DNA from 4 places in the Marinobacter arenosus genome. Region 2 is predicted to be linked to each of the others. Evidence: predicted binding sites of a transcription regulator. Region 2 holds the regulator's gene; each other region holds the start of a gene.
The links. The regulator sigma-54, encoded in region 2, starts transcription at its own class of promoters, with help from an activator protein. The targets are predictions, from matches to a motif close to ANTGGCATNNANNTTGCTNT.

Region 1 (4,211 bases), 700 kb from region 2:
TGGAATGCGGCCTCCGCTCCAGCGCCATCCTTGGCTTCGTGGGATTGCCGACGCTGGGCTTTTACCTGGAGTCATCGTTTTCCCAGGGGCTGTACTCAGACGCGGGCGCCATGCTGATTCTCTTTTACGTGCTGATCGCAACCATGCCGCTGTGGGTCAAACCCAAGCTTCTACCCGTCTATATTCTCGGCGCGCCGTTTTTCCTCGGTGACGGGTTGCCCATCGTGTGGGGGAACGTGGAGCGGTTCTTTACCCAGGACATCGTCCCGAGCCCGATCCGACAGGGGGAAGGTCTTTCCGGCCTGAGCGACTGGTTCGGTGACCTGATGGTCCACCAGGCCCTGCCGGGCATCTGGAATACGGTGATTCTTACGCAGATTGCGTTGGTGGGCACCGGCATCCTGGCCTTGCTGTTGTTCCCCCTGATTTCCAACCACTTCGGCGGGCCTATCCGCCGGACATCCGGCCACGTTTTTCTAGTGATTGCGCGCTCCACGCCGGAGTACATCCTTGCCTACATTCTGCTTCAGCTATGGGGGCCCTCCATGTTGCCCGCCGTGGTTGCGCTGGCCTTGCATAACGGCGGCATCATAGGCCACCTGATCGGTCGCCAGACCAACACCATTCAACTCAGGAGCGACGCCGTTACGGGGGTCAGCCGCTATTCCTGGGAACTGGTGCCGAGGATTTACCGGTCGTTTCTGGCGTTCCTGTTCTATCGATGGGAAATCATCATGCGGGAAACGGCGATTCTCGGGATTCTGGGTATCTATACCCTGGGCTTCTACGTCGACAGCGCGATTCAAAACATTCAGTTCGACCGCGCCATGATGCTGATCCTGATTACCGCGCTCCTCAACATCGGCGTAGACGCCCTCGGACGCTACATTCGCCGGAAGCTGGCGCTGCAAACCATGCCGACCTGCTGATCGCGCCGCTCAGCTCCGGGTTTACGGCGCGTCAGACAGCAAAAAGCCGGGACGAGCCCGGCTTTTCGTCACTGTCGCCCGAATCAGCTGCGACGACGACGTGATACACCAAACCCCGCCAGGCCGAGACCAAGCAGTGCCAGTGTTGAAGGCTCCGGAACGGACACTTCAAACTGCTGGTATACGGCACCCTCGTTGTTTTCGAGCACCAGCGCATCCGTCGACGCGTAGCTGCCACCGATGTAGATGCCCGTGGAGGTTGTGCCCGGATCGCTCAGAACCGGTGTCAGACCAGCGAACAGGCTTGAGCCGAGCGAGAACTGCAGCAGCTCGATGCCACCAGCCAGGGTGAAATTGAAGCCGTCCACGCCACCGGTCGCATTGGTAGCGGCCGTCCAGGTGATAAAGTCAGACGTTCCGGTGCTGAAATCCGTCATGCTATCCACATGCGGGCCAGAGGTTTCAAACGCAAACGACTCGTAGGTACCAAGGTTCTGATTTTCGAACTCGAGGTCACCGAACCATTCAACGGTGTTATCGGCATCGACAACGTCGGGCGCCAGCCAACGGACATACCAATTGCTTGTGTTGTTCAGATCGTTCCAGATGTAGTAGCCAGCCCCTTGATTGAGGGCGAGGTCACCGTCCGAGGTGGTACTTCCGCTGTACTGCGGCGTTGCCATGGCGGCGCTTGCTGAAGCTGCAAATACGAAACCAAGTGCCGTTCTTTTAAGATTCATCGACATTCTCCGTGAAGGCTTTGATTACTCCCTGTGCAGCCCGGCTGTCTCAGAAAGACCCGCAGCTTTCCGTCCCACCCTCGCAGATGGTTTGGCTACAGTCGACCGAGAAAGCCAGAACCGTGCCATGTGCCCCAAGCCAAGGGAACAGAGGGTTTCAGCGGCTACCAATGCAACGCCTGTAAAGTTTTTCGACACATAGGTGTAACGTAGGTGAAGCAGTTCACAAATCGTCCTTTACCTGTAAATAGTTCCGACACAAACACCGGGAAACGTCTTTTTGATGGCCATCACAGTTCCGTCACTCCAGCCAATCGAAATGACGAATTTGCCAAGGCGTACCATCCCCTTTCCGATTACATTTGGTTACACTTCGAGCACCTTCTGAAACATTAAGGGCGATGTGCAACATGGTGGATGGACTGGTATTCGTGATTCAGATTGGCTTGGTGGCCCTGCTGCTGCTCATGGCCTATCGCATGGTCACGCTGGTACGCGCGGCACCCGTGCCTGAGAGCCTGCCCGTCCACAGGCCAGCGCCTGTGCCGGACTACAGCAAACGGGTAAAGGCAACATCGACCGCCTACGATCGAACCGAACTGTTTACCCAGCTGCATATTCTGGCCGGGCTGCAGGAAAGGGACTGCCGCGTGAATGGGCTGGACCTGGTCCAGGCTCCAGCAGAGGTGCGGGACTACGCGGCGGTGTGGTTGTATGGCGCAGCCTGCGCACTGTGCGACACATCCGCCCGACATACGGAATCGGTGGCGGGTCTGGCCGCCCAGATCGCAAACCGGAAAATGGGTATCAGACAGCCTCAGGCGCTACAGGCCATCGCGACCATGAGCCGGAGCGGTGTGCTTCTGGCGTGTTACCGAGGGGGATTGGAAGGCGCGGAGTTCTGGCGGCACCACCAGTACGTGGCACCGACCAACAGTCTTTACCAGGCCATTACGGACAACGCGTTTATTTGACGGCAGATTGTTCGGCAACCGTTTCCAGTTCCCAGTCAGTCCCCAGCTGGATGGAATCCTGGGCCTCTGTCTGATTCACTGACACTCCCGAGATCGCAGGCTTGGAAAAACCGCCCTCTTCTGTGTGCTTCATGCTGTCGACGTCCACGGAGCGAACCAGATAAACCTCACCGCCTGACACAACCCGCGCCCGGTGGGTCAGGCCAAATACAAATCGGCAGTAATCGAGCTTCAACTGCAACAGATCCTGCTCCGCCTTGCGGATTTTGCGCAGCAGCACCTTCTGAACGCTATCTCCGTAATCCATCGTATCATCCCTGGTTTCGGTCACATGTAACCGGAATTTTACACCATAACGCAGGCTTGTCAGCTATCCGCCTGAAACACCATCTTCAGGGGTATGCCTTTCAGCGGCTCCTGGCCCTGCTGTAATTCCACTCGCCAGACCATCTCGCTGCCGGTGGAGCAGATGGGCGCCGAGAAACGTCCAATGTAGGAGCCGTCGCTCTGACGGCGCAGCGGCACGGGGTATTCCCCCATGTACATGGACTCGCCGCGGAGCACGGCAACGAATTGCTCCGGCGGTTCCGGTGACACAACGGTCAGTGTGTATTGAGCGCTCTGGCGGGCTTCAGCCGGAACCTCCAGCTTTACCGTCCACAGCCCTGCCCGGCCCGACCAGCTACACGATTCCGCCAGGAGGTCGCAGGGAACGGTAGGGCCTCCCCATTTCGCCTGGCCGTTATCCTTTAACAGTCGGGGGACGAATACCGCTGTCGCAACCAGCGCCAGAATCAGTCCCACCGTGAGTGCTGCTCGTATCATTGTCGTACCTCAGTTCCGGACAGCGGCATTATGAGCGCTATGCGGAGGCAGGCAAAGCTTTCTAAATCGTCGTCAGTCATGAGAAAATACGGCGCTTTCATTTTTGACCCATTTTACAGACAGGATACGCCCGTGCAGCCGGACATTTCCGTAAAGCACCTCAGCAAGGTTTATGGGGACGGTTTCCAGGCATTGAAGGACATCAACCTGGACATCAAGCGGGGCGAAATCTTCGCCCTGCTCGGCCCGAACGGAGCCGGAAAGACAACCCTGATCAGTATCATCTGTGGCATCGTGAATCTCTCCCAGGGCGAGGTGAAAGCCGCCGGCCATGACATAGTGCGCGAGTATCGCAAGGCCCGGCAGTCCATTGGCCTGGTGCCCCAGGAGCTGAACACGGACTCCTTTGAGACGGTGTGGGACGCCGTTTCGTTCAGTCGCGGCCTGTTTGGCAAGGCCCCCAAACCCGCCCACATCGAGAAGGTGCTGAAGGACCTGTCGCTCTGGGATAAGCGCAACAACCGCATCATGTCGTTGTCAGGTGGGATGAAACGCCGGGTCATGATCGCCAAGGCGCTTTCCCACGAACCCCAGATTCTCTTTCTCGATGAACCGACCGCCGGTGTGGACGTTGAACTCCGTCGTGACATGTGGGAAATGGTGCGAAAACTCCGGGAAAACGGGGTCACCATTATTCTGACCACGCACTACATCGAAGAAGCCGAGGAGATGGCCGACCGGAT
Region 2 (4,211 bases):
CCACGGGCTGGTTATCAATGGCGTCGAAATCGATGCTTTCCTCAAGGGTTAGCAGAACGCCCACCACATGATCGAGTCCCTCCAGCCGGCAGTGGGGTATGGCAATACCCTGGCCGATACCGGTGCTGCCAAGCCGCTCCCGGGACACCAGGTTGTTGAAGATCTGGGTCTCACTGAGCGAATCGTCGTGCCGGTGGATCTGATCGGCAATGAATTCCAGCACCCGCTTCTTGCTTGATGCCGGTACCCGGCACAGGGTCAGCTCCGGTGCAAGGATGTTGTCTATGGTCAGGGATGTGTCGCTCATGAATCGACTGCAATTCCGTTAAAAAAAGGCTGCGGCAGGTTCTCCATGCCGCAGCGCGATGAGATGACATGCTTGAAAACGGGCGGTTAACGAGAGCCGTTTCCGTGCATCCGGTCTACGTTCTTTTCCTTGTGCTTGAGGATCTGTCGGTCCAGTTTGTCGATCAGCCCGTCGATCGCTGCGTACATATCCTCGTTTTCAGCCTTTGCGTGAATATCACCACCAACCACGTGCAACGTTGCTTCCGCCATCTGACGCACCTTTTCCACCTGCAGGGTAACCTGGCAGTTACTTATGTGGTCAAAGTGGCGCTCAAGTTTCTCGAATTTTTCTGAGACGTAATCCTTCAGTGCGGGAGTCAGTTCTACGTGATGGCCTGAAATGTTGAGTTGCATAGGCGTCTCCTGTTGTCATCATGCCGGTCCCCAAAAGGCCGGGCTGAGGGCTGGCGCACACTGCGCCGGCAAAGTTTGGCTCAGGGGGAGCGCTGTTCTTGCCAGTGCTCTCCTAAACCAGTCTTTTTCGCTCGTTAGAGGGTGGAATATGCATCGCTTCCCGGTACTTGGCGACGGTTCGACGGGCCACCTTGATGCCCTGTTCCCCTAGCATGGCTGCAATTTTACTGTCACTCAACGGCTTTTTCGGCGTCTCGGCCGCGATCAGCTTCTTGATCATTGCACGGATGGCTGTTGATGAACATTCCCCGCCTTCATCGGTACTTACGTGGCTGGAGAAAAAGTACTTGAGCTCGAATATTCCCCGTGGCGTGTGCATGTACTTCTGCGTGGTAACCCGGGAAATCGTCGATTCGTGCATTTCTACCGCCTGCGCTATGTCTGAAAGGATCAGCGGTTTCATGGCTTCTTCGCCCTGATCCAGAAAGCCTTGCTGGTGCTCGACGATGCGCGTCGCCACTTTCAACAGGGTTTCGTTGCGGCTTTGCAGGCTCTTGATAAACCATTTGGCTTCCTGGAGTTGATCCCGGAGGTAGGTGTTATCGGCGCTGCTGTCGGCTCGCCTTATAAGAGAAGCATAGCTCGCATTGACGCGGATGCGTGGTGCAATTTCAGGATTTAGCTCGACCCGCCATCTGCCGCTGTGTTTGCGGACGATGACATCGGGGATCACGTAATCGGGTTCGGCGCGATCAATCACATCCCCCGGCCGCGGATTCAGCCCGGTAATCAGGGCCAGGACTTCCCGGAGCTGGTCTTCCTTGAGTCGGCTGCGACGCAGTAACTGGGCGTAGTCACGGTTGCCGAGCAGATTGATGTAGTGGGTGATAACGAGCCGGGCCTGGGCCAGCCAGGGTGTCGCCGGCGGCAGCTGGTTCAGCTGGATAAGCAGGCATTCCTGCAGGTCCCGGGCAAACACTCCGGGTGGGTCGAAATGCTGAAGCCGGTGCAGAACGGCCTCCACTTCGTCCAGTTCAAGCGGGTCTTCCTCGGTTTCATCCAACAGGCCGGCGTGGATTTCGTCCAGCGGACTGGTCAGGTAGCCCCGTTCGTCGACTGCATCCATCAGGGCGTGGGCAATGGCCTGGTCGCGCTCGCTCAGCGGGGTCAGGTTCAGCTGCCACTCAAGGTGGTCCTGCAGCGTTTCACTCGGCGAGTTACGGGTTTCGAAGTCGTGATCGTTTTCGTCGTCGTTGCGGGCGGCGGGGGCAGGGGCGGACTGATAGATGTCGTCCCAAGCGGTATCGACGGGAAGATCGTCGGGAATGTTGTCGGGAATCTCGTTTTCAGAGGCCCAGTCCGGACCATTCTCCGACTCATCCCAGTCTGTACTGGTCTCCGAGCCTGAATCCGCCGCCGTGTCCGCGGCTTGTTCTTCGTGGCTGGTGTCTTCGCTGGACGCGGCTTCGGCCTGGTCGTCGTCCTCAGAGGTTTCCAGCATCGGATTGGATTCCAGGGCTTGCTGGATTTCCTGCTGCAGATCAAGGGTGGATAGCTGTAGTAGCCGGATCGCCTGTTGCAGCTGGGGCGTCATGGTCAGGCTTTGACCCAGCTTTAACTGTAAAGAGGCTTTCATAACCATGGTTCAGGATCCGTCACTCATCAGGCTCTGCTTTACCGTTAGTTCAAAAAAATTGTTGCGTGCCGGTTACTTGCCTCTGTCTGAAAACAGCCTAGCAAGTTCTTTGCCGAGTTTACTTGCTCGGGTTCTTCAACACAATCAGACAGCGTTGTTCACAGTCGGAATTCATTACCGAGGTAAACCTCTTTGACTTGCTGGTTCGCGAGAATCGCTTCCGAGTTGCCGGATGCAATGATGTGGCCCCCCGACACAATGTACGCCGTTTCACAGATGTCCAGGGTCTCCCGCACATTGTGATCAGTGATCAGTACGCCGATGCCCTTATCCCGAAGGTGACGGATGATGTGCTTGATATCGCTCACCGAGATGGGATCAACGCCGGCAAAGGGTTCGTCCAGCAAAATAAAGGCCGGCTCCATGGCCAGGGCCCGGGCAATTTCGACACGCCGGCGTTCCCCGCCAGAGAGCGCCATTCCCATGCTGTCGCGGATGTGGCTAATGTGGAATTCCTCGAGCAGCTCCTCCAGTCTCCTGTCCCGGTCGGCCCGACTCAGGCCTTTGCGGGTTTCGAGGATTGCCATCAGGTTGTCGCGAACCGTCAGTTTGCGGAACACCGAGGCTTCCTGTGGCAGGTAGCCGATCCCCTTTCGGGCGCGCCCGTGCATGGGCAGTGGCGTGACGTCCTGGCTATCGATGGTGATGCGGCCGCGATCAGCCGGCACCAGCCCAACGATCATGTAGAAACAGGTGGTCTTGCCGGCACCGTTGGGGCCCAGAAGCCCGACGATCTCGCCGCTGCGGATCTCCAGGGAGACATCCAGAACCACTTTTTTGTGCTTGTAGCTTTTCGCCAGGTTACTGGCTCTCAGAACTGCCATCGGATCCCTGTGTGCTGCTGGTACTGCGTGGCTGAATGATCATCTCGACACGGCCACCGCCGGTTTCGGTCTTGGTGCCGCCTTCGGCGGTTACCACCCGACGGACGGTATCATAATGAATGACATCACCTCGGAACAGGTTTCCATTCTGCTCAATGATTGCTTCCCGTTCAAAAGTCAGTCGGTTCTCGTCGGCACTCCAGGTGATGTTCAGAGCCCTGGCATCGGTTTCGCCTTCGCCGTTGCGGGTGGGTTGCTGGTATCGGGCGGGCTGGCCAGAGGCTTCGACCCTGCTCAGGCCATCCACGTTGCGATAGAGTACAACCCGTTCCGCCGTGAGCCGAGTCCTGCCTTGAACCAGTTCGACATCACCGGTGTAGGTGGCGATGCCCTTGGCGTCGTCCAGTCGGGCGTTGTCCGCGCTCACCGTGATCGGCAACTCCGAATCCAGGCTGAACGCGCCGGCGGGCCCGGAGAGGGTCAGGGCAAGTGTTATCGCCAGCAGCGTTCGAAGTCGGTTATTTGCCAGTCTCATAGCGTCCTTCCACCTGGGAATTGAGTTCGAGAATGCGTTCGTCGATCCAGGCTCTCATGCCTTTGGCCCGGGTAACGCCAATTTTGTCGGTAATGGTGACCGGAGCGTCGGTGTAGACCGTGCCAAGGTCATTGTCCAGCGTCAGGGTCGTGGTCGTCAGGGTGGCTTCCCGCTCACCGACGGTTCGGACGACCCGCACATGATCGGTCAAATAGAGAATGCCTTCATTCTGCAGCAAGCTGCCGTTCTCCGCCTCGACAATCCATGGAGGAGTGTCCGGCTGGCCAAACAGTGTCGCCCGTGGCGCTTTCATCGTGGCGACATTGCCCTCTTCGAACTGTTCGATCCGCGGGCTGGTGAACTGGATTTTCAGGTTGCCGTCCTCATCATAGGAGGTGTAGCTGCCGTTGATCACGAAACCGTCCGGCTCGGTTTCACCCCGAAGAACCGACGC
Region 3 (4,211 bases), 1.0 Mb from region 2:
GCCCAGCGAAACACTGTCCACGTTCGCGCTGACCATGGTGCCCAACTGCTGCGTCCCCTCCGGATAGGAAGCCTCCGCCACAATCCGGTACGGGCCTGGCGGCAATGGATTGCCGTTACCGTCCTGACCATCCCAACTGAAAGACTTGACGCCCGCCGGGCTGCTGCCCAGATCAATCTGACGGACCAGCTCACCGGCCTGGTTCTGCACGGACAGGCGCAGGCCACCGGTCGAGGCAGGCACTGCAATCGTGCCGCTGACTTCGCCATCCGCGCCCAGGATGCCAACACTGGAGGGCGCCAACACGGTTTTGCCGACCATCGCAGATGCTTGAAGGGCCTGGGTCGAGCGAAACTGACCGACCACATCATCAACAGTACCGGACAGCTTTTGCATTTCTTCCAGCGAGCTGAACTGGGCGAGTTGGGAAATGAATTCGCCGTTGTCCTGGGGCTCCAGCGGATTCTGATTCTTCAACTGGGCCAGCATCAGCTCCATGAACTCGTTGCGGCCCAATTCACTCTTACTGTCGGCGCCTCTCTGCTGTTTCAGCTGGTATTGGCTCAGAACATCCGAAGCGTCTGTTGCGTTAATTGCGCTCATTGCGTGCTCCTCTCCGGATTACTGCTGACCAAGGGTCAGGATTCGCTGCATCATGGATTTGGCGGTATTCATGATGTCCACGTTCATCTGATAACTCCGGGAGGAGGACATCATGTCGGCCATTTCTTCCACCACGTTCACGTTCGGATAGAACACATAGCCGTCTTCATTCGCTGCCGGGTGCTCGGGCTGATACCGCATCTGGAGATCCGCCTGGCTCTCAACGATGCCCTCAACACGGACCCCGGCTCCGGGCCCCTGCTCACCGGTAAAGGCAAGGCCCTGGCTGTCGGGATTGAGCAGGGACTGCTGGATGGCAGCGAATACCGGCTTGCGTGCCCGATAGGTTGTCTCGGTGCTGGAACTGGCCGTCTCCGCGTTGGCGATGTTGGATGCCGTTGTATTCAGCCGCAGTGATTGCGCGGTCATGCCGGAACCGGCGATGTCAAAAATGCTACCCAATGACATGAAAACTCTCCTTTGCTAATCGCGTCGCTGCGGCTTATTCGCCCTTGAGGGCTTTGGTCAGGCCGGAAAATTTACTGTTCAGGAACTGGAAGCTGGCCTGGTAATCCATGGCGTTCCGCATGAACCGGGTCTGCTCCTGCTGTGCATCCACCGTATTGCCGTCTACCGAGGGCTGGTGAGGCGTCCGGTACAGCAATTCGCTGTCAGGGGCGCCGCTTGATGTGTCCATGTGTCCGGCGTTCGTCCTGGCCATCTCGAAGCCAGTAGCGGCCTGCTGTGCCCGCTGCATCACGGCCTGGAAGTCGACATCGCGGGCCTTGAATCCCGGGGTATCGGCGTTTGCCATGTTATTCGCCAGTACTTCCGCCCGCTTGACCCGGGCTTCCAATGCGTACTGATGAATCCCAAGCGCTTTATCAAATGAAATCGCCATTTTGCCTCCCAAAACTGCACCCGCATGCCGGCTGTTCTTGCCGAATCTGCTCTCTGACAGGGACAAAGCAAGGCCGATGCCAATATTGTGAATTTCCTCGGAAGCGTTGTCGGGAAAGGGCTTGAGACGGACTGGATGTGCTGTTGGGCGGGAAGGAAAGCAGCGGAACACGAAAAAAGCGGCAAGCGGTTTCCCCTCCCCCAGACCCCATGATTCCAGTCGGGGGAGAGTACCTGTTGTTCAGGACGGCCAGTGCTGGACGAAGTCGTGGACCTCCGGACGGGGAACCGGCGGCTTTTCCGAGGAGACGGTTCCCACATAAAGGAAGCCGACGATCGACTCGCCCTCTTCAAGTCCAAGGCCGTCATGCACCGCCGAATGATAGGCCACACTGCCGGTGCGCCACATGACGCCGAAACCGGCATCCTGCAGGGCCAGCTCCAGAAAACTCATGCCGGCCGCCGCCGACATGATCTGCTCGACTTCCGGAACCTTGGGGTGTTGCTTCGGTGACGCGATGCCAACAACGATCATCGGCGCCCTCAGTGGGGCCCGACGAAGCTTCTCGATTTCCTGCTCATCGCTGTTGTTCGCACACGTTGATGCGAACAGATCTCCCAATGCGCTCAGGCCTTCCCCCTCGATGACGAGGTAGCGCCACGGCCGCAGCAGAGCATGATCCGGGGCCCGGGCGGCACAGGCGAATGCGCGGGCCAGAGTTTCAGAATCCGGCGCCGGCGACTCTAATCTTGGTTCCGAGGTCCGGTTGAGCAGAAATTCACAGACTGCAGTCATATCGTCTCGCTATCGGATGGGTGGTCGACGCGGGGTGTCTGGGACATTTACGTCGGTTCAGTTAATTGTGGGTTATACGTAATACTGTTAACCTTTAGTCGTAGTCCGGTCTACCTAAAAATTATAAACGACTTGGTAGCAGCACCATGAGTGACCAACGAACTTTTAGCAACTTTTCAGAATTCTACCCCTACTACCTCGAAGAGCACAGCGATGTCACCTGCCGTCGGCTGCACTTCGCGGGCAGCCTGCTGGTACTGGTTGTCGCGTTCTGGGCAATCGCCTCGGGCAAGCTGGTCTGGCTGTTGCTGCTGCCGATTATCGGGTACGGCTTTGCCTGGGTGGGTCACTTCAAGTTTGAAAAGAACCGGCCGGCGACCTTCAAATACCCGGTCTACAGCCTGATGGGCGACTGGGTCATGTTCAGAGATATGCTTATCGGCCGGATCCGCTTCTAACATGATGAGTGCACCGGCAGATCTGCGTAACGCCAGCACCAGTGCTGGCAAAACCTTGACCGTTGATCACCACAACAACCCCGTTGCCATCCCGCCGATGCCGGACTACAACGGGCGTATACTTGCCTACACCGCGACCGCCGCCATTATTGTGACCGGGGTTCTCCAGGGCGCCTTCGACCACTGGTTGCTGTGGCTCGTAGCCGGTGCCCTCACCTGGCCCCACGTTGCCCACATGCTGACCCGGCGCACTTTCCTGCGCAACTCTCCGCGCATCCGCCAAAAGATGCTGATCTTCGACTGCATGGTGGGCGGGGCCTTTATCGGTTGTATCGGCGTGGTTGCCATTCCCTCCGTCTCCGTTGTGCTGATGCTGATGTTCAGTTGCCTGATCGTTGGCGGTATCCGGCAATGGCTATTGGGAACGGTGTTCATGGCAGCCGCCGTCGCGGCCTCCGTAGCGGTCATTGGCCCGGCAGAATCGCTGCAATCCCCCCTGTTGACCAGCATCTTGTCAATATCCGCGACCGGGCTCTACATCTGTGTTACCGCCTACTATTCGCATCAACAGGCCCGGGCGCTGATGCTCGCAAAGACGCAAATCCAGAATCAACGGGAGCAGTCCATCGCACTCTCCCACAAGCTCTCCAAGTACCTGTCGCCGCAAGTCTGGCAGTCAATTTTTACCGGCGAGCGTGATGTTCGCCTGGAAACACAGCGGAAGAAGCTGGCGGTGTTCTTCTCCGACATCAAGGGCTTTACCGAGCTTTCGGAGGAAATGGAGCCCGAGGCACTGACCGAACTGCTGAATCACTACTTCAACGAAATGTCGGAAGTCGCGCTCAAGTATGGCGGCACTATCGACAAGTTCGTGGGCGACTCCATCATGGTGTTCTTCGGTGATCCCACCAGCAGGGGCCAGCGCGAGGATGCGTTCGCCTGTGTGTCGATGGCGATCGACATGCGCAAGCACATGAAAATCATGCGGCAGAAATGGCGCAGTCAGGGCATCAAAACCCCGCTGGAAATTCGCATGGGCATCAGCACCGGCTACACCACGGTAGGCAACTTCGGTGCTGAAAACCGCATGGATTACACCATCATTGGCAAGGAGGTGAACCTGGCAAGTCGACTGGAGTCTCTGGCCGAGGCGGGCGAGATTCTGGTTTCCTACGAGACCTTCTCGCTGATCAAGGACAAGATCATGTGCCGGGACAAGGGCGAGATAACGGTCAAGGGGTTTGGCAAACCGGTGCCGATCTACGAGGTGGTCGATTTCCGGCGGGATATGGGCCCCAACCGCAGCTTCCTCGAGCACGAACACAGCGGGTTCGCCATGTACCTCGACTCTGACAAGATCACCGAAAAGGAACGCGAATCGATACTGGCGGCGCTTGAAGATGCCGCGGATCGCCTGCGCCAGGAGGAAGACGCTTCCTGAACCGGGCGCAATC
Region 4 (4,211 bases), on a different contig from region 2:
TCCGCCAGCGGAGTGGATCGGCCCGCCCCTCTCTGATCCATGAGGATAATTCGGAATCGCTCAGCGTCGAAGAAGCGCCGATGAAACTCCTCACACCCTCCGCCTGGCCCACCATGAACCACGAGCACCGGGATACCATCGGGATTACCGCTCTCCTCGACGTACAGCTCATGAGGAGGATCGACGGCAATCCGGTGCTGGGCATTGGGCTTGATTTCCGGGTAGAGCGTGAGCATCAGGCGTTCCAGAAAAGGGTTTAACCGGAGTGTAGCTGAACTGAACGAAAAAGGGGCAGGTCACTAATGACCTGCCCCTTCTTTTATTAGCGCTGAAAACTTACTTTTTCTTCGCGCGCTTGCGCTCGTTTTCGGTCAACAGCTTCTTGCGCAGACGGATCGACTTTGGCGTCACCTCCACCAGTTCATCGTCATCGATGAACTCAAGCGCCTGCTCAAGGGTGAACTTGATCGGCGGCACCAGCCCAATGACCTCATCCTTGCCGGAGGCTCGCATGTTATCGAGCTTCTTGCCTTTGGTCGGATTCATGACCAGGTCGTTATCCCGACTATGAATACCACAGAGCTGACCTTCGTAAATTTCCTGCCCCGGGTCCAGGAACAGCTTGCCGCGGCTCTGGAGCGTTTCCAGCGAATAAGTCAGCGCAGTCCCTGTTGCCATGGACACCAGAACGCCATTCTGGCGACTGGTGACATCACCTGACTTGATGGGGCCGTAGTGGCTGAAGGTTGATGTCAGGATGCCGGTGCCTGAGGTCATGGTCAGGAAGGTATTCCGGAAGCCGATCAACCCACGCGCCGGGATGGTGTAATCCAGACGCATGCGCCCTTTTCCATCCGGCACCATGTTGGTCAGATCGCCCTTGCGCAGTCCCATCTGCTCCATAACGGAACCCTGGTGCTGCTCTTCGATGTCAACGATGACGTTTTCGTACGGTTCCTGCTTTTCACCGTCGATTTCGCGAATAACAACTTCCGGCCGGCCAACAGCAAGCTCAAAGTTTTCGCGACGCATGTTCTCGATCAGAACCGACAGGTGCAGTTCGCCACGACCCGACACCTTGAACTTGTCAGCCGACTCCCCTTCTTCCACACGCAGCGCAACGTTGTGAAGCAGCTCCTTATCCAGACGCTCCTTGATGTTGCGACTGGTAACGAACTTGCCTTCCTTGCCCGCGAACGGCGAATCGTTCACCTGGAAGGTCATCGATACGGTGGGCTCGTCGACCGTCAGCGCAGGCAGCGCCTCGACTTTGGACGGATCGCACAGCGTGTCAGAGATGAACAATTCATCCATACCGCTGACACAGACGATGTCGCCCGCCTGGGCTTCCTCAACTTCGACTCGCTGAAGGCCGGAGTGCCCCATGATTTTCAGAATGCGACCATTGCGCTTCTTGCCATCGGCGCCGATTGCCGTCACCGGGGAATTGGTCTTGACCTTGCCTCGCATGATCCGGCCAATGCCGATGACCCCCAGGAAACTGTTGTAATCAAGCTGGGAGATCTGCATCTGGAACGGCCCCTCCAGATCCACATTCGGCGCCGGCACGTGATCAATGATTGCCTGGAACACCGCGTCCATGTTGTCGTCCAGATTTTCATGGTCGAGCCCGGCAATGCCGTTCAGGGCACTGGCGTAAACGATCGGGAAATCCAGTTGCTCATCGGTGGCTCCAAGGTTATCGAACAGATCAAATACCTGATCGACCACCCAGTCCGGTCGTGCACCCGGCCGGTCAATCTTGTTCACCACGACAATCGGACGAAGGCCCGCATCGAACGCTTTCTGGGTTACAAATCGGGTTTGCGGCATTGGACCATCAATGGAATCCACGACCAGAAGCACGCAATCCACCATGCTCATCACCCGCTCCACTTCGCCACCAAAATCGGCGTGCCCCGGGGTGTCTACAATATTGATGTCGTAGTCGTTCCATTTAAGTGCCGTGTTCTTGGCAAGAATGGTAATACCACGTTCTTTTTCCTGGTCATTGGAGTCCATCACGCGCTCGTTCTCGAGCTCTTTTCGATCCAACGTTCCGGACTGACGCAGCAGTTTGTCCACGAGCGTGGTTTTGCCATGGTCGACGTGAGCGATAATGGCGATATTACGAAGCTTCTCAATCACAACTATAATCCTGCGGCATGCTTTCCTTTGACCTGAGAGGGTCTATAAAGGAGGCTGAGCCTCTCACATGCCGTCTCAAATCCGTAAAATGAACCCATTATCAGGTACCGGGCGGCACCCGCGCCCCCGAACGGCATTACAGCTCGGGGTGTAAATGAGGTGGCGCGCAGTATATCGAAAAGTCCCTGCAGTTAATATGAAGAAAAACGCCTATTCTCCAGACAAACCAGGCGCACCATTGAAGGGCGTCTCCGGATTTTCGCGCACCGTTTAGGTGCGTTCGCTGACCAATCTTGCACCACCGGAAATCCCGCGCATGCTCCACAAATGGCCAAAGACCGCACCGTTGCGCGCTTCTGGAGCATGCCCTAAAAATTGGCAAGAGCCTTGCTTAATCGAAATCAGCCGAATTTTGCAGGTAAGTGGCAAACGCTTTTGTTAAGCTGCGAATTCCTGAATAAAAGATCGGATATCAGCTACCCTGAACGATCCGGCAAAACGAACATGAATGCGCCCGCTCACGCGGGATAACTTACGGAGCATGCACAATGTCCAAGACAGTTGATTTGATCAAAGAACACGAAGTTAAGTGGGTTGACCTGCGCTTTACCGACAGCCGTGGTAAGGAACAGCACGTTACCCTGCCGGCCTCCGAGGTAAACGAAGATTTCTTCGCCGATGGCAAAATGTTCGACGGCTCTTCAATTTCAGGCTGGAAGGGCATCAACGAATCCGACATGATCCTGATGCCGGACGACTCCACCTCCGTGCTGGATCCGTTCACTGAAGAAACCACTCTCAACATCACCTGCGACATCGTAGAGCCTTCTACCATGCAGGGATACGAGCGTGATCCGCGCTCCGTTGCCCGTCGCGCGGAAGAGTACCTCAAGTCTACTGGCATTGCCGATGGCGCCCTGTTCGGTCCTGAGCCCGAGTTCTTCGTATTTGACTCGGTCAAGTGGGAAGTGGACATGAAAGGCGCTGGCTACTCCATCCATTCCGAAGAAGCGGCCTGGGTTTCCGGCGAAGACTTCGACCGCAACAACATTGGTCACCGTCCGGGTGTTAAAGGCGGCTACTTCCCGGTTCCGCCGGTAGACAGCCTGCACGATCTGCGTGGCGCAATGTGTGCCGCCATGGAGTCCATGGGCCTGAACATCGAGGTTCATCACCACGAAGTGGGCACAGCTGGCCAGTGCGAAATCGGTGTTGGCGCCAACACCCTGACCAAGAAAGCTGACGAAGTTCAGATTCTGAAGTACTGCGTACACAACGTGGCCCACGCTTACGGCAAAACCGCCACCTTCATGCCGAAGCCGGTTGTTGGTGACAACGGTTCCGGTATGCACGTTCATATGTCCCTGAGCAAAGACGGCAAGAACCTGTTCGCCGGCGACAGCTACGCGGGTCTGAGCGAAACCGCTCTGTACTACATCGGTGGTGTCATCAAGCACGCCAAGGCCATCAACGCCTTCACCAACAGCTCCACCAACTCCTACAAGCGTCTGGTTCCGGGCTTCGAAGCTCCGGTTATGCTGGCCTACTCGGCCCGTAACCGCTCCGCTTCCATCCGTATCCCGTACGTAAACAGCCCGAAGGCGCGTCGTATCGAAGTGCGCTTCCCTGACCCGTCAGCCAACCCGTACCTGGCTTTCGCAGCCCTGATGATGGCTGGCCTGGACGGTATCCAGAACAAGATCCATCCTGGCGATGCCATGGACAAGGACCTGTACGACCTGCCGAAGGAAGAGGCCCTGAACATTCCGACCGTTGCCGAGACTCTGGCGGAAGCTCTGGATTGCCTGGAAGCAGATCACGAGTTCCTGACCCGCGGCGGTGTCTTCACTGAAGATATGATCCAGGGTTATGTAGACCTCAAGCGTGGCGAAGTAGAGCGCCTGAACATGACGACACACCCTGTCGAGTTCGAGCTGTACTACTCCTGCTAAAACACCCCGTTCATTCGGGATTGTGAAAAAGCCCCGCTCAGTGCGGGGCTTTTTTGTGCGCCCCCTCACACCCCACTGCCGCACTTAACGATATGTAACCAACAACACGCC

Region 1: a site for sigma-54 is predicted at 1,780-1,799, ahead of KXD86_RS18840 (PEP-CTERM sorting domain-containing protein). Genes of this name have one in related genera too.
Region 3: a site for sigma-54 is predicted at 1,569-1,588, ahead of flgB (flagellar basal body rod protein FlgB). Genes of this name have one in related genera too.
Region 4: a site for sigma-54 is predicted at 2,523-2,542, ahead of glnA (glutamate--ammonia ligase). Genes of this name have one in related genera too.

What each region holds. Positions count from the first base shown of each region.
Region 1 is NZ_JAHVAO010000001.1:443,767-447,977, forward strand. It holds gene KXD86_RS02020 (PhnE/PtxC family ABC transporter permease) at 1-929, shown strand, start outside; gene KXD86_RS18840 (PEP-CTERM sorting domain-containing protein) at 1,013-1,669, opposite strand; cyclic di-GMP riboswitch class I at 1,701-1,775, opposite strand; gene KXD86_RS02030 (hypothetical protein) at 2,080-2,643, shown strand; gene KXD86_RS02035 (hypothetical protein) at 2,636-2,950, opposite strand; gene KXD86_RS02040 (hypothetical protein) at 3,010-3,468, opposite strand; gene KXD86_RS02045 (ABC transporter ATP-binding protein) at 3,601-4,211, shown strand, end outside.
Region 2 is NZ_JAHVAO010000001.1:1,141,780-1,145,990, reverse strand. It holds gene ptsN (PTS IIA-like nitrogen regulatory protein PtsN) at 1-307, opposite strand, end outside; gene hpf (ribosome hibernation promoting factor) at 394-702, opposite strand; gene KXD86_RS05220 (RNA polymerase factor sigma-54) at 815-2,338, opposite strand; gene lptB (LPS export ABC transporter ATP-binding protein) at 2,497-3,222, opposite strand; gene lptA (lipopolysaccharide transport periplasmic protein LptA) at 3,200-3,757, opposite strand; gene lptC (LPS export ABC transporter periplasmic protein LptC) at 3,741-4,211, opposite strand, start outside.
Region 3 is NZ_JAHVAO010000001.1:128,798-133,008, reverse strand. It holds gene KXD86_RS00630 (flagellar hook assembly protein FlgD) at 1-603, opposite strand, end outside; gene flgC (flagellar basal body rod protein FlgC) at 622-1,071, opposite strand; gene flgB (flagellar basal body rod protein FlgB) at 1,106-1,504, opposite strand; gene KXD86_RS00615 (nitroreductase family protein) at 1,745-2,299, opposite strand; gene KXD86_RS00610 (Mpo1-like protein) at 2,446-2,757, shown strand; gene KXD86_RS00605 (adenylate/guanylate cyclase domain-containing protein) at 2,759-4,198, shown strand.
Region 4 is NZ_JAHVAO010000004.1:65,601-69,811, reverse strand. It holds gene pip (prolyl aminopeptidase) at 1-236, opposite strand, end outside; gene typA (translational GTPase TypA) at 337-2,148, opposite strand; gene glnA (glutamate--ammonia ligase) at 2,697-4,100, shown strand.